Regions from separate parts of the uncultured Psychrobacillus sp. genome, predicted to be linked through region 1. Evidence: riboswitches for the same ligand, from Rfam matches in the RefSeq annotation. Region 1 holds a riboswitch; each other region holds the start of a gene.

The links. Region 1 has a riboswitch for cobalamin ahead of Q0371_RS00320 (hypothetical protein). Riboswitches for the same ligand answer to the same signal wherever they lie in the genome.
Region 2: it holds a riboswitch for cobalamin, as region 1 does, so the genes downstream of both, Q0371_RS03090 (ABC transporter substrate-binding protein) here and Q0371_RS00320 (hypothetical protein) in region 1, are expected to answer to the same signal.
Region 3: it holds a riboswitch for cobalamin, as region 1 does, so the genes downstream of both, Q0371_RS18860 (hypothetical protein) here and Q0371_RS00320 (hypothetical protein) in region 1, are expected to answer to the same signal.

The regions. Positions count from the first base shown of each region.
Region 1 is NZ_CALIED010000005.1:10,130-15,077, forward strand. It holds gene Q0371_RS00305 (metal ABC transporter ATP-binding protein) at 1-280, opposite strand, end outside; gene Q0371_RS00310 (zinc ABC transporter substrate-binding protein) at 292-1,209, opposite strand; gene Q0371_RS00315 (hypothetical protein) at 1,500-1,676, shown strand; gene Q0371_RS00320 (hypothetical protein) at 1,986-2,204, opposite strand; cobalamin riboswitch at 2,431-2,624, opposite strand; gene Q0371_RS00325 (MFS transporter) at 2,728-3,954, shown strand; gene Q0371_RS00330 (AraC family transcriptional regulator) at 4,008-4,907, opposite strand.
Region 2 is NZ_CALIED010000015.1:35,712-40,659, reverse strand. It holds gene Q0371_RS03100 (heme ABC transporter ATP-binding protein) at 1-988, opposite strand, end outside; gene Q0371_RS03095 (iron ABC transporter permease) at 990-1,985, opposite strand; gene Q0371_RS03090 (ABC transporter substrate-binding protein) at 1,978-2,931, opposite strand; cobalamin riboswitch at 3,052-3,194, opposite strand; gene Q0371_RS03085 (hypothetical protein) at 3,573-3,710, opposite strand; gene Q0371_RS03080 (DUF1963 domain-containing protein) at 3,874-4,554, opposite strand; gene Q0371_RS03075 (DUF2185 domain-containing protein) at 4,567-4,948, opposite strand, start outside.
Region 3 is NZ_CALIED010000091.1:23,513-28,460, forward strand. It holds gene Q0371_RS18840 (aminoglycoside adenylyltransferase domain-containing protein) at 1-332, shown strand, start outside; gene Q0371_RS18845 (GNAT family N-acetyltransferase) at 335-841, shown strand; gene Q0371_RS18850 (spore germination protein GerW family protein) at 854-1,246, shown strand; gene Q0371_RS18855 (VanZ family protein) at 1,288-1,761, opposite strand; cobalamin riboswitch at 1,874-2,064, shown strand; gene Q0371_RS18860 (hypothetical protein) at 2,234-2,773, shown strand; gene Q0371_RS18865 (helical backbone metal receptor) at 2,777-3,715, shown strand; gene Q0371_RS18870 (DUF1700 domain-containing protein) at 3,838-4,083, shown strand; gene tatA (twin-arginine translocase TatA/TatE family subunit) at 4,410-4,613, opposite strand.

The DNA.
Region 1 (4,948 bases):
CGTCTAAAGCATTAGTTGGGAAGTCCCAATCTACTGCATTTCTTTGAGGGACATACCCTACAAGGAGATCTTTTGGATTAAGTGGTTGCTCTAATATAGAAACGGTACCTGTTTTATTGGGTAGCTGATTTAACACTGCTTTGATCAGTGTAGATTTACCAGCTCCGTTTGGTCCAATAATCCCAGTAATCTGTCCCTTGGGAATAGTTAGGTTAATTTCGCTTAAAACTATCTTTTCCTCATAAGCTACAGATAAATCCTTTACCTGTAATGCGTTCATTTTGCTACCTCCTATTTAAGTGAATCAACTATTGTGTTGACATTATGCTTATACATTCCTATATAAGTTCCTTCCTCTGTTCCTTCAGCACCCATGGCATCCGAGTAAAGCTCTCCTCCAATTTGTATCGTGTGTCCTTTTTCCTTTGCACCTTCAATGACAGCATTCATGGCTTTATCAGAAACGCTGGATTCAATAAATACTGCTTTAATATTTTGCTCTACTAAGAAGTTTACGACGTTCTGTATATCCTTTAATCCATACTCGGCATCTGTGCTAAGACCTTGTAAACCTCTGACTTCCATTCCATTACTTTCACCAAAGTAGTTAAATGCATCATGGGCAGTAACAAGCACTCGCTGCTCCTTTGGTATTTCACTAATACGTTCTTTCGACCATTCATTTAGCTCATCTAGTTCTTGAAAAAACTTAATTTCATTTTCCTTAAATTGCTCTTCGTTAGTAGAGAATTCTTTTGTAAGTGTTTTGGTGATTTCCTGAGTTGCAATCTTCCACACATCAATATCAAACCAAATATGGGGATCAAATAGTTCAGGATGAGCTTCGTCATTTAAAATTCTTTCCTTTGGAACTACTTCTCCAATGGCAACTACCGATTTCTCTTTTTTCATCTTCTCAAAAATATCACTCATTTTTCCTTCAAGCTCTAGCCCATTGTAAAAAATGATATCCGCGTCCTCTAATACTTGTAAATCACCTTGAGTGGCCTTGTAAAGATGCGGGTCTACTCCTGGTCCCATCAAGGATTTAACTTCTACCATATCCCCGGCAATCCTCTTTACGGCATCAGCAACCTGACCTGTAGTTGTAACTACTAGTGGCTTATCAGCTTCCGCCTTTCCATTGTTTTTGTCATTACATCCAGCCAATAAAACCATAGCAAAAAATAATAAAAATATTTTTTTCATGTACTACACTCCTTTTCCTTTGTTATAAATTATTTCCTGCGGGAAACTTTTAGAATAAAAAAATATAAATTTCTTAAAAGATAATTATTTTCCTTAAGGAAACATTTGTTCAATAGGTTAACTAATATTATTTGAATTGTCAAATTAATTTATGCAAAAATGGAAAAAATGTGATTGTCTATTTTAGGAGTTGGAGTGAGCCAATTTTAATTAGCCTAAACTGAAATTTTCGTCTGTCTTTAATACAAAGTGCTATACTGTATAAACAATGATAGTGGGGAGGTAATGTAATGCAATATTCAAAATCTAAAATGGAAGAGCTTGTTAAGTTCAGTCCTGATTTAGCTAAAAGATTAAAGGAAGTAATGAAGGAGCATGATTTAGAAAAAAGCTTTGCTCTGAAGGCTTTGTATCATTCAGAGGTTAAAGATGGCGGTAAATATCAAAGGGATTATCAAGATCTATAGGAATTAGCGAACCAAATGACTAACGTCATTGGTTCGCTTTTTTAATTATTTTAAGAGTCAATTTCATAATTCTATTTTAAAAAGCAAAACACGAACAAATAGTAGAAAACAATGATTTATATATGCTTTTATATGTGTAGAAGCATAATTGACTTCCGCTCTGACGGACGCTTTCCGCGTGGTTGTGATGTCTATCTGTCTCACTTATTCCGTAGGAGTCGCCGTCTGTCGCTACAATCCATACGGATAAAATGTTCGTGTTAATCGGTAAAGCTCTATTTATGAAATTGACTGACATATGTATTTTATTTATTCCTGCTTTATTCCAGCAATCTCTTGTTTAATCTGACGGTGTGCAACATTTAAGTGGTGAAGAAAAAGATTTCTTTCTTCTATACTCCATACTGAGTTAAGCTCAATTTCTTTTTTCATTTCCTCAAAGGTAGACTGTAGAGATATCGAGGTACTTGCAACCTGGTTTGTCATTAATACTTGCTTAAATTGCTCCATAAAAATCTCTTTTCTCATTTCCAAAATCCTTTCGTTTTTAACATAAAAAGCATCCTCTTTTTTATAAAAGAGGATGCTTAGTTAGTATGATTTAATAGTCAGTACGCTAGGAAACAAATAAAAACCACGATTAAATAAGGAGTATGTTCACTCCAGTGATTTTAGTATGTTTTTTCGTACGACAGTATTTTCAAGCTTTGCTTGGTCATAGCTGCACTTAACACCTCCTATCCTCGTAGGGTCGTGGTGTGTACTTGAAATAGGCAGGTCTCCTGGCTCATGGTCATCGCGTTACCTTCCTTCCCGTAGTATTTATACATACAGTGGTTTATAAAGTATTGCTCACATTTACAGTTGCGGGACAGCGTCGGTCTTCCACCGAACTTCCCTTTTAAGTTCTTTTGCAATTAAAAGAACACCTAAATCTACACATTATTTAATTGTTCTTTCACTATAACATAAAAAAAGTTAGTCAATATAGCAAATTTGGATAAGTCGTGGACTGCTTCTCTTTTTATAATCAAGTGGAGAGGTGAGGTAAATGAGTAGTTTGAAGAATCCATATCGGCTGTATATTTATATTTGCTTTCTATCGCAATTATTTTTTACTTTTATATTTACAGTCAGTTTGTTGTATCAAGTAAGTGTTGTTAAGCTGGATCCGTTGCAACTTGTTTTAGTGGGAACTGTGTTGGAGATAACCGTATTTCTCTTTGAGATTCCAACTGGTATCGTGTCTGACTTAAAGAGCCGGAAGCTATCCGTTATCATTGGTTACTTTCTAATAGGAGTTGGTTTTTTATTAGAAGGATTGTTTCCTTTTTTTATTACGGTTTTATTGGCTCAAGTGGCATGGGGGATAGGGTATACCTTTACTAGCGGGTCATTGCAAGCATGGATAGCTGATGAAATAGGAGAAGAAAAGGCATCATCTGCATATATGAGAGGAGCTAAGGCTGGAAACCTAGGCCAATTGGTTGCCATTCCGTTAAGCGTATTAATCGGCTCCTACCTAATCCATCTACCGATTATAATAGGAGGATTATGTATGATTGGGTTGTCTGTTTTACTAATAATATTTATGCAAGAGAATCATTTTAAACCTTTGAAAAGAAGCGAAAGAATTGGTGCATGGGAGACAATGAAAGAGAACTTGGATAAAATCATTCTTTTCTCCAGAACTAGCTTTATACTTCGTATGCTATTTCTAATCGCTCTGTTTATAGGTTTTTATAGTGAAGGTTTTGATCGTCTGTGGCTTCCTCATCTATTAGAAATGGCTAAAATAACTGCCTTGCCCATTGAACGACTGGTGCTATTAACTGGAGGAATTCAATTAGTGGTCGTACTGCTGTCATTTGTGCTGCTTCACTTTTTAAATAAAAGTACGATTTATCAAGAATTGCACCGAATATATATCGCTCTTTTTATTGGTTGCTCCAGTATAGTAGTAGCATTAATAGGCTTTGCATTTTCGAACTATATTATTGGTTTGTTTATTTGCTATGTAATAATACAAGTTAGTCGGAAGGTAATGTACCCATTAGAGGACATTTGGTTAAATAAAATCATACCAGACTCTTCTACTCGGGCAACATTTTTCTCTGTAAAAGGGCAGGTGGATGCAGTTGGGCAAATAAGCGGTGGGCCTGTTATTGGGTATATTGCCACAACCCTTACTATTAAGACTGCAATTATAGTAAGCGCCCTTATTTTAAGTCCAGTTCTGTTTTTTTATCGTTCACTTCTGAAGAAGGGTGTGCGTTAATAGCGGTAATTCGAAAAACAACAGTAGATTATCTCTTAAATTAAAGTTTGCTATCATTTTTCTTTAATAGGAAGGTAAATTTCCATATAAACTTTGTCATACTCCCAATCATGGCAGTGTTCATCATAGTATTCAAAATCATAGCTATCTTCATCGACTTCATATTGGGAGTCTGGCAACCAGTCTTCTAAAATATATTGCCAAGTACCTTTGATAGAGGAAACAAATTGCTCTACCGGTACAAGAGGTGTTTTGAAAACTGCATAAGTGGTGCCCTTAACGGTAAATTTAAGGATCCCTTCAGGTACTGTTGTTCCCTCTTCAAAATTCACCGCAAATAAATAGGTGAAATGATCTTCTGACTCTGGTGCACTAAGATTAAAACAATATTCTCCGTGCTTTTTAGGTGTTAAGAGGGTATATAGAGTAGTTTCAATGGATTCCTCAGAGAGTATTCGTTGATTCCAAAAGGCGGGGGCATCTCTCGTAAAGGCTATATTTCCCATCCGTGTTTCAAACGTCTTACCTGCTACCCTAAAAGGGGGCTTAGAAATGATTTTAGGCTGAAGAACTACTCCCCCAGTTTTCTTTTGTATAAGGCTCTCTAAACATAGTCTTTGTGGAACCGAAATGGGGCAGTGCATCTTATATAAGCTAGGGGGACTCCCAAAGCAGCGTTTAAATGATTTAGTAAAGCCTGCATGTGTTTCAAACCCATATTCTAATGCTATATCTATAATTCTTTTCTCCTTCAGTAAGTCAACTAAGGCAAATTGTAGCTTCCTTTTTTGCACATAATCCATTGGTGTATAACCAGTAGTCTGATGGAAAATACGAGAAAAATGAAAAGGGGAATAGCTGATAAGCTTTGCAAGGCTTTCGGTATTTATATTATCTTTAATATGTTCGTCTATATAATCAATGACTTTTTGTAATAGAAAAAGTTGTGTCATGCACATGCTCTCCATAAATTCGAATTTTCTAAAAATAAATC
Region 2 (4,948 bases), on a different contig from region 1:
CAGCAAGGTATTCTATCATTTCCTCCTGAACGTTATCACAATGGTAGCTCGCATCCACTCTTCGATTGACAAAGTTTCTATACCAGCCACTTCCTGCATTAATGACTGCAGATGACCACGTCTTTAATTGATTTTCTGCTCGGAAGAGAACATAATCATCCGTTACTTGAAAATTGGACACTGTAATTGGTTTATCGTCTTGTTTTTCCTTTACGTCTGGCAAAATGGTTATTTGTGGTTTAGGACGTTCTGGATGAGGACTAGTGCTAACTCTGGCTTCATAAACCGTTTCCACTAAACTCTTTTTTACTACCTCATGCGGTTCTCCAATTACTTTAATCCTCCCTTGGTCCATCAATAAAAGCCTGTCACAGTAAAGCGATGCAAGGTTAATATCATGAAAAATGCTTATAACCGTAATACCATTCTCAATTGCTTGTGTCTTAATCGTATCTAGAAGTTGTTTTTGATGAGCAATATCCAAGTGATTGGTCGGCTCATCTAACAGCAATATGGGAGCTTGCTGAGCCAATGCCTGTGCTACAAACACCCGCTGCTGTTCTCCTCCTGATAGAAGCTCTAGTAAATGCTTTTCATATTTGTCGATAGCAGTCAGCCTCATTGCTTCCTGTGTCGCTACCTCGTCCTCTTGCGACCATGTTGAAAACCAGCCCGACTGGTGAGGGTAACGACCGAGTGAAACCGTATCTCGAACGGTATGTGAAAAAGCTTGATTGTGCAGCTGCGGCAAAACGGCCAGCCTTTTCGCAAGCTCCTTTGAGGAATAGGATTTTAGTTGCTTACCTTCAATCAATACTTCTCCTGATGCAGGGGTAAGTATGCCACTCATCAATTTTAAAAGGGTAGATTTCCCGCTGCCGTTTGGACCTAATATTCCTAGCATCTCTCCTTTAGATACCTGGAAGGATACGTCATGCACGACTAGTTTTTGATTGTAACCACCAGAAATGTTTTTGATCTCTAGCATGCTAAGCAGCTCCTTTTTTACGTTGTCGGAAGAAGATAAATGCAAATACTGGTGCACCTATAAAGGCAGTGATGACACCTATTGGTAGCTCTGTTGGAGATATAATGGTACGTGACACCAAGTCACAAATGATTAATAACGAAGCTCCGTTTATGAAGCTTAAAGGAAGAACATGCCGGTTATCGGAGCCAAACAGCAGCCTCGTCATATGAGGAACAACCAACCCCACGAATCCAATGGTTCCCGATACAGCTACAGCGGTCCCGGTAAGCATAGACCCTCCTATTAGAATCATCATTTTACGTTTCTTCACTTCCACACCTAAATGCTGTGCCCGTTCTTCTCCAAACAGCATTGCATTTAGCTCCCTACGGTTCAACCATAATAAAAGTGAACCAATTATCATAAACGGCAATGCCATTTGAACATAGCTCCAGCCACGCATAGAGACACTTCCAAGTAACCAACCGATAATTTGTCTCAGCTCTTCCCCTGTTAAGGCAATCATTAAGGAAATGACTGAGCCGAGAAACGAGCTAAAGATAATGCCTGTTAAAATAATCGTTTCCATCTTCATCGCTCGATCAACTAGCTTCGCAAAGGAAATGACGATCAGCATAGTGATTAACGCCCCTGCCATACTGAAAACAGGCAAGGTGAACATTCCTAAAAAAGGTACTGATATTCCAAAAAAGAGTGTAGCCACTGCACCAACCGATGCTCCGGACGACACTCCCAATGTATAAGGATCGGCTAGCGGATTTTTAAGCAGACTTTGAAAAGCTGCTCCCGCTATTGCCAGGGATGCTCCGACTAATCCTGCGAGTATAACTCGCGGCATGCGAATCTTCCAGACGATATTTGTTGCAATCGCATCTGTACCCGTATCCCATAAAGTACTGATCGGTACCTTTACAGATCCGACCGACACACCTAGCCAAATGGCTACGATTAACGTAGCCAGTGACAAGGTATAACCGATCATTGATTTACTCACTAAATGCCTCCGGATAAATAGCCTTAGCCACTTCCTCTAGGCCTTCTACTAAACGTGGACCTGGACGACTCGTTGCATCCTCATCCACTTGTACCACCTCATCGTTTTGAATGGCAGTCACTGTGTCAAAGCCATCACGCTGCTTCACCTTTTCTACAATTCCTTCCACGTAGTCATAGGTGATTAACATTACATCTGGGTTACGGCTTACTATTTCCTCTGGGTTAACTTGAAACCAGCCATCTTGATCAGCCATAATGTTTTCTGCATTGACCATCGTTAAAATTTCTTGCATAAATGTCCCATTACCAGGAGTATAGATTTCTGGTACATCGGAAGTTTCTACGAATACTGTTTTCTTTGTCTCTACTTTTGCAACTTTTTCTTGAATTTCGTCAACCTTTGCCTTCATATCCTCTATAACGGCTTGTGCTTCCTCATATTTCCCCGTTGCTCGGCCAATTTGTTCAATAGTTGTATAGGTTAAGTTAAAATCCTTTGCATCCTGTACCACAAATACCTTTACACCAGCATCTCGAAGCTGCTGTAATCCTGCCTCTGCCATTGAAACAATGGATTCATGAGCGAATACAATATCCGGACTTAAAGAGATAATTTTTTCAATGTTAAATTCCATCCCGCCAATTTTTTCTTTATCTAACGCTTCCTTTGGATAGCTTTCGTAATCATTAACACCGATAATTTCCTCATTTAGTCCCAAAGCAAATAGAATCTCCGTGTTACTTGGAATCATGGATACGATTGATTTCGGAGCTTCCTCTAGCGTAATTTCTTGTCCTACTGCATCCGTCAGTGTAAGTGGGAATGCCGTTTCTGAGTTACCAATTTCCTGGCTACTTTCTTTTTCTGTTGGAAGTGTCTCTTGCTCATTACAACCACCTAAAATCAGCAAGGTCATTCCAATAATTAACCACAGTTTCTTCATCCTTTATTCCTCCTAAATATAGACAACAAAAAATCCCCCATCCTAGGATGAGAGATAGATAGGTATAAATCAGCCACGAAAAACCGAAAGCGGACCTACACCAGACCTATCCGCGTAGGTAATGGGTGTGTACGTAAAGGCAGGTTTTCTGGCTTATGATGCATATGCATCACTTACAGTGGCGGGACCGCGCTGGACTTTAACCAGCTTCCCTTTTAACTCTAGTAACCGATAACTAGAGCACCTTTAAGCAAATGTTATTCTATTGTTTCTTGCATTTATTATACCTTATATTTAGATGTTGTCGAGTTGAAGTCGGTATTTGAAAAAGCATACATTTTATACATTTCAACAATACGAACGATTAATAAAGAATATTGAAGTTTATATGCTTTTAAATGTGGAAAGTAGAATTGATTTCCGCTCTGGCGGACGCTTTCCGCGAGGGGAGCGATAAGCCCTCACCCATCGCTTACGCGCGTGGTTGTGATGTCTTATTTGTCTCCCTCCTCCCGCTGGAGTCGCCGCCTGCCGCTACAATCAATTATTAGAAAAGGTTCGTGGTTGATTGGTAAAGACTTTTTTATGATATATAAAACACGAACAACTTTAACCTTAAAAAAGCTTAATATAGTAGTTTTTCATCGCGATTTCTTGTTTTCATCATTTTTTTTATCAATCGTTTCTCTTACTTCTTTTAGTATTTTTTTCGTTGCTTTTGATTGTTCTCGTGCCGTTTCCAGGATATTTGGTTTATTTTCTTCTTTCCATCCAGTCAAAAAGAACACCCTCTCTTAGTTGTGTGCAACTGAAATTCGCTCCATCTTCTTAATATATCTAAAAACAAAGGGAATAATTGAATCAAAACATTTTGAGATAAATAATATAAAAAAACTTTTACTGAAATGAGCTTTAATCAATTACTACTTTTTTTACCTGCTATTAATAAAAATCACAGTACACAATCCACTCTTGTTTGTCTTGATTATAGAAAAAATAGAAGCTACCACTGTCTACTATGTTGAATTGTGCTTTCGCATCAGAGCTTATCTGAAAGACAAAGGGATATTCGTCACCATAGGAGACTCCGCTCTGGGTATAAGAGGGGTATCCACCGATCTTATGCATAGGATAGATATCCTCCACGATATCATCGTAATATTCGATGGCATCCTCTAATTCAATGCGTAAAATCTCGTCTACAATTTCTGGTGGTATATCCTCAGAGTCCCAGGCGGGAGCATCATTCTCAACTAGTTTCGGTTTTAATGGAAAAGGTTTCATCCTTGCAGATTGATCGTTTATTTTATGTAATTCGTTGAGGCTTGTATAGCAATTAATCATAAAAAAAGATGCTAAATTATCATTGTTTAAATGATTATATACACTAAAATCCATATAAATGGTGATTAGTTGAATATTTTTTAATTCCTCCGGTACGTAAGGGAGTTCGTTTAAAAAAATGGTGCATAAAGGCTCAAACTGTGAAGGGATATTTTCTTCTTTTCCCCACAAGACCTTTCCAATCCAGCTCTCTCCTAATTCTTCCGTTGGTCGATAACCACCCGTCTCAAAAATGGTAGCTTGCTTAAATAGTACTTCTTTTAATTGAGCAATGTTCATATAAATCCCCTCCTAAGCTAAGTAAGACTCCCAATCGTAATCTTCTATTTTATAGAAGACACCGTGGTCATTTCTTTCATATGCACATAGAGGTGGATCATCAATAAAAGAAAGAACAGAGTCATCTATATTTAAAATTACACCTATGGATATATACTGAAAATTGTCAGAATTACTTAAAAATCTATCATCTTCGTAACCAGTTAAAACAGACCAACCAGAATCTTGAGCATCTTTTGGATCATCTTTTAACATAAAATTAAATTCATCTCTCTCTAAAACATCGTTGCTTACAATTATTTTCGTATCAAAGTAATAATCCCATTTAGAAGATTTTGAATCATTATACTCAGTGTCACATATATGATCTGCATGAAATGAAATTTCTTGTCCA
Region 3 (4,948 bases), on a different contig from region 1:
AATACAATATTAATCAATATTGGTATGAGAAAACAAAAGAAATACCAGATTCAGTGACTGACGAGGTGGTGGAGTTTGTTACAGCTACTATTTGCAGAATTCTTTATTCACTCGAATATCAGCAGATCATTTCAAAAAGAGAAGCACTGAGAAAAGGATTAAGTATGCTGCCAAATGTTTGGCATCCTTTAATACAAGAAGGGATGAGAATTCGTACATTAGAGCAATCTCCTTCGCTATTTGCAACAGAAAGCTCACGTGCAGAAGCTTGTCGAGATTTAATATTGTACGCACATGAACTTTGTAATGCACGCTATTTTCAGGAGGTATAGAAATGGAAATTAGAAGATTAATAGGTGATGATGCAGAGGCATATTGGCAGCTAAGGCTTGAGGCACTGCAAAATAACCCCGAAGCATTTGGTACTAGTTATGAAGAAGCTATTCAAAGAGAAAATCCAATTGAACGAGTAAGAAGCAATTTTCAAGTAAATGGGAATTATACGTTCGGTGCATTTGAGGGAGATAAATTAATCGGTATGGTTACTCTTTTACAGGAGAGTGGCTCAAAAATGAAGCATAGAGCAAATATATTTGCGATGTATGTTAGTCCGCACGGGAGAAGAAAAGGTGCCGGTAAGTCCTTAATGGAGCAGGCGATTAAACAGGCAAGAGAAACTAATGAAATTGAAAAGATTAATCTCTCCGTAGTATCTAGTAATGAGTCTGCAAAAAATTTATACCTGCAGCTAGGATTTAAAGTATTTGGAACAGAAGAAATGGCTTTAAAGGAAAGAGATGTTTATTACGAGGAACATCATATGACCCTTATATTAAAATAAAGGAGAGATAGTATGGAGGAAAAGACAAGTAAACAAAAGGATAATACCAAGCTGCCTATGATACAAACACCAATACGTTCTATTTTTGAAAAGTTTTCTAGAGAAAAGGATGCTTCTTTAATATACGGGGAACCAATCATTATGGACAATAAACGGATTCTGCCAGTAGCCAAAGTGAACTACTTCGTAGGTGGAGGAGGAGGCGGTGGATTTACAGACGAGCAAAATGCTAGTGGTCAAGGAGAAGGAGCAGGTGGTGTATTTTCGATTAAACCAGTTGGAGTTTATGAAATCACCGAGGAAAATGTAAAATTCAAGCCTATACTTCCGATTAATCAATTACTTACTGTGTTCTCCATTATCACCTTAGGTCTTGCCTTCCTATTAAAGAAAAGTCGAAAATAAGTTCTTTAAATAGCTTAATAGAAAAACGCTACCTTTTAAATTTAGTGGGTAGCGTTTTTTCTATTCTTTAACCATTGAACAAGCGTTAGCAATAGCATGGCAAAAATTGCGCCACTTGTATCTAATAGAACATCCTGAAAGAGTGCAGATCGTCCACTCGTAAAGGATTGATGAAATTCATCTGCTGCCCCTAAAAGAAAGGTAATCAGTATTGCCAACAGCTTTCGATTTCTTATTTTCGGTAAAGCAATATAAATAGCAAAGCAAATTAATCCAAAATAAAAAAAGTGTGTTCCTTTTCTAATGATAAATTCAACAAATGCATAATAACCACGTTCCTCGACAGAGACATAAAATCCCCAATAAGGAATATGAAATAAAGACAAAAAGGACTCCAATGGCTTATTCGGAAGCCAGTTTTTAAGCACAGCCTCTAAAGATTGCTGCTCGGAAGTTTGACCCGAAGCAATAAATACAAAGAGAATTAAAAGTAATAGTGGGATATATTTTTTCATATAAAAACAGTAGCATAAACTGAACAAGAAACAAACTAATTACAAGTTTTAACACTAGATAACCATTTCTATCCCAAAATGATACGCTATGGTACACTTACGATAAGTGAATAATTTATTGCAGGGAAAAGGTGCTGACTTGTCAGCTTAATTGGGAATTCGGTGAAAAACCGAAGCTGTTTCCGCAACTGTAAATGCAGATGAAATAAGAAAAATACCACTGTTGACCAAACGTCGATGGGAAGGTTCTTAGAGTAAAATGATGCATGAGCCAGGAGACCAGCCTTTTCTTGAACGTATAAATACTCTTCGGAAGTTAAGGGGTTGTACGGCACGTGTCTATTTTTTCGATTGAATTTATAAAACGATAAATAGTATTGCGCCGCCCTTTTTGGGGTGGCGTTTTTTGTGCTGTAAGAGATCGAGTATTGTATTGCATATGTTCACATTTACTAGGGAGGGAGGGGAAAAGGTGAAAAAGGACATGCGTTATATTTGTTATCCGTTTATGAGAGAGAAGCCTTCTACAGTAGACTTTGAGATTCGAACGGACTCACTGACGACACGTATCGGCTTGGCTGCTTCTTTAACAAAAGATATTCCAAGAGTATATGAGGACCTCATGTATTTGGCCCCGATGGCATACCACTTAAATGGGTCTGTCAGAGGGAAGCTCGCGATCCATGGAGAAGATTTACAGATCCTCAGCGATATGTACGATTCCTACGTAAGCAAAGTAGAAGGAAGAGTAGATATATTCGTACTTCCACAAGGTTCAACGGCTGCTTGTGAGTTGCACGTATGTCGAAGTGAAGCAAAAAAGTCGGTCAGAGCTTTACATAAAGTCTCTTTAGAAAGAGAAGTACCTGAGATTTTATTTGACTACACGCAGCTATTAGCAAATGTATTGTTTGCAATGGCGGTATATGTAAACAAGTATCATGGAGTTGACGAGATTCAATTTGTCAGTAAATCATATCCCATGAGAAAAAAGAAAGAATTGGGGGATTAACATATGAATAAACAATTAAGAAATTGGTTAGCGGTACTAATACTTTCTATCTTACTTGTAGGCTGCCAAGAGGCTGAAAAGAATACAGCTGTTGAAACAGATTCTGTACAAGAAGTAAAGGAATACACTGTAACGGACGATATGGGGAACGAAATTACATTTGAAGAAGTTCCCGACACGGTTGTGTCTCTACAACCAAGCAACACAGAAATTCTATTTGCCCTTGGCGTGGGAGATAAAATAGTAGGAGCTACAGAGTATGATACCTATCCAGAAAAAGCATTGGAAATTGAAAGAATTTCCGATTCTATGAGCTTTAATGCAGAACGTATTTTAGAGATAAACCCAGATGTTGTGATTGCGTATACAACCGGTTCTGAGGAAGAGCTTAAAGTGTTGGAAGATGCGGGTTTAGATGTTTTTGTCATTCAATCGGCACTGTCATTTGAAGACGTCTATGGTGATATTGAACAGTTGGCCGCAGTAATGGGAGTTGAGGATAAAGGAACAAACCTTGTTAACTCTATTAAAACTACTATTCAAAGTGTTGAGGACAAAGTATCGGGTGTAACTAATCAGAAACAAGTTTATTTTGAGATAAGCCCCTCTCCTGAAATTTTTACAACTGGTAAAAATACGTTTCAACAAGAAGTTTTGAATAATGCTTCTGTTGTGAATATTTTTGGAGACCAAGAGGGGTGGATTAAATTATCTGAGGAAGATGTCATTAAGAAAAATCCTCCGATTATCTTAACTACTGTAAATTATGTAGAAGATCCAATTGGTGAGATTAAGGCTCGTCCAGGCTGGAACCAGCTAGAGGCTGTACAAAACAACGCCATCTTCCAATTAGATTCGGACATAATGTCTCGCCCTGGTCCACGAATTGGTGAAGCTGTGGAACTAGTAGCCAAAACCGTTTATCCAGAAATATTTAAATAAAGTAAAGGATGGTCTCGTTTTGAGGAGACCATCTTCTTTTATTTTAAAACAGGTACCTTGCAATGGATAATAGTGTTATGGTATAGTACTATTTAATGAATAGTACCGAGGGGGAGTTAGAAGTGACAGCAAACGTTTATATTGAGATATTAGAAAAACAGCTATATATTTTAAATGCTAAGGAGCGCCAAGCGGTAGTTCGAGATTTCCAAAAATATTTTTGTGACTTGTTAAGAGAGGGAAAATCCGAGCAAGCAATAATAGAATCATTAGGAGCACCATCGTATATAGCAACGGAACTACTTAAGGCTTACTCCGAAGAGGAAATGATCGTAACAGAAGTGGCATATGAAAGTGCATATATATAAAATGCTCCAAAGGCTAGTTACCCTTTGTAGCATGACTTCATTGACAAGTGGTAACTGGTTCATTTTTTATGTACGAGAATCCAAATTTTCAAATAACAGGTTTGAATCTGATAAATCCACGTTTGTATAAACTTTCATCTCTGGTGTGTTGCCTATATCACTAACCCCTATCCCATCACACAAACTCCAAGTGGACCTTTTATTTCTTCGTTATTTAAAGAAATAAAGGGTAACAAGCTTTTGTATAGATTCTTATAGACTGATATCTAGGAACGTATATTAACACATGCAAAAAGCCGCCTATTAGAATTAGGCGGCTTTTTGCATTAGATATTTTTTTTAGTTACTGTTTCTTTGTCTTCTAGTCTAAATTCTTCTGCAACATCGTCTACTATATCTTTAGTTGAGCTTTTAAATTCTTTTAACGTCTCTCCAACTGCTCTACCCAATTGAGGTAATTTTTTCGGACCGAACACAATTAAAGCAATAATTAATATAATGATTAAACCTGGTATTCCGATATTTGGCATTAAAATCTCTCCTATACTGTTTCTATATATTCTCATGTGTTTTTTTCAATAGTAGTTAATCGTACATAAAATTGGTTGTTTTGTATCAATAACACATTATACTCCTACGTTTAAATTTGTAAATAATTTAGTATTAAAAATGATCAAATGGTGTGAGCTGGAAAAGTCTCTTCATTATAAAAACCCTTTTTCCCTTCGATAGAAATTTTGTTATATAAATATAATTTTAAAGTTTGTTTAACCAAGAAATACTAATTAATTTATACCGATAATACAAGGGTTTTTGCTATTAATCTTCAATAATTATAAAAATTTAATGTTTTTTCAGAATAAAA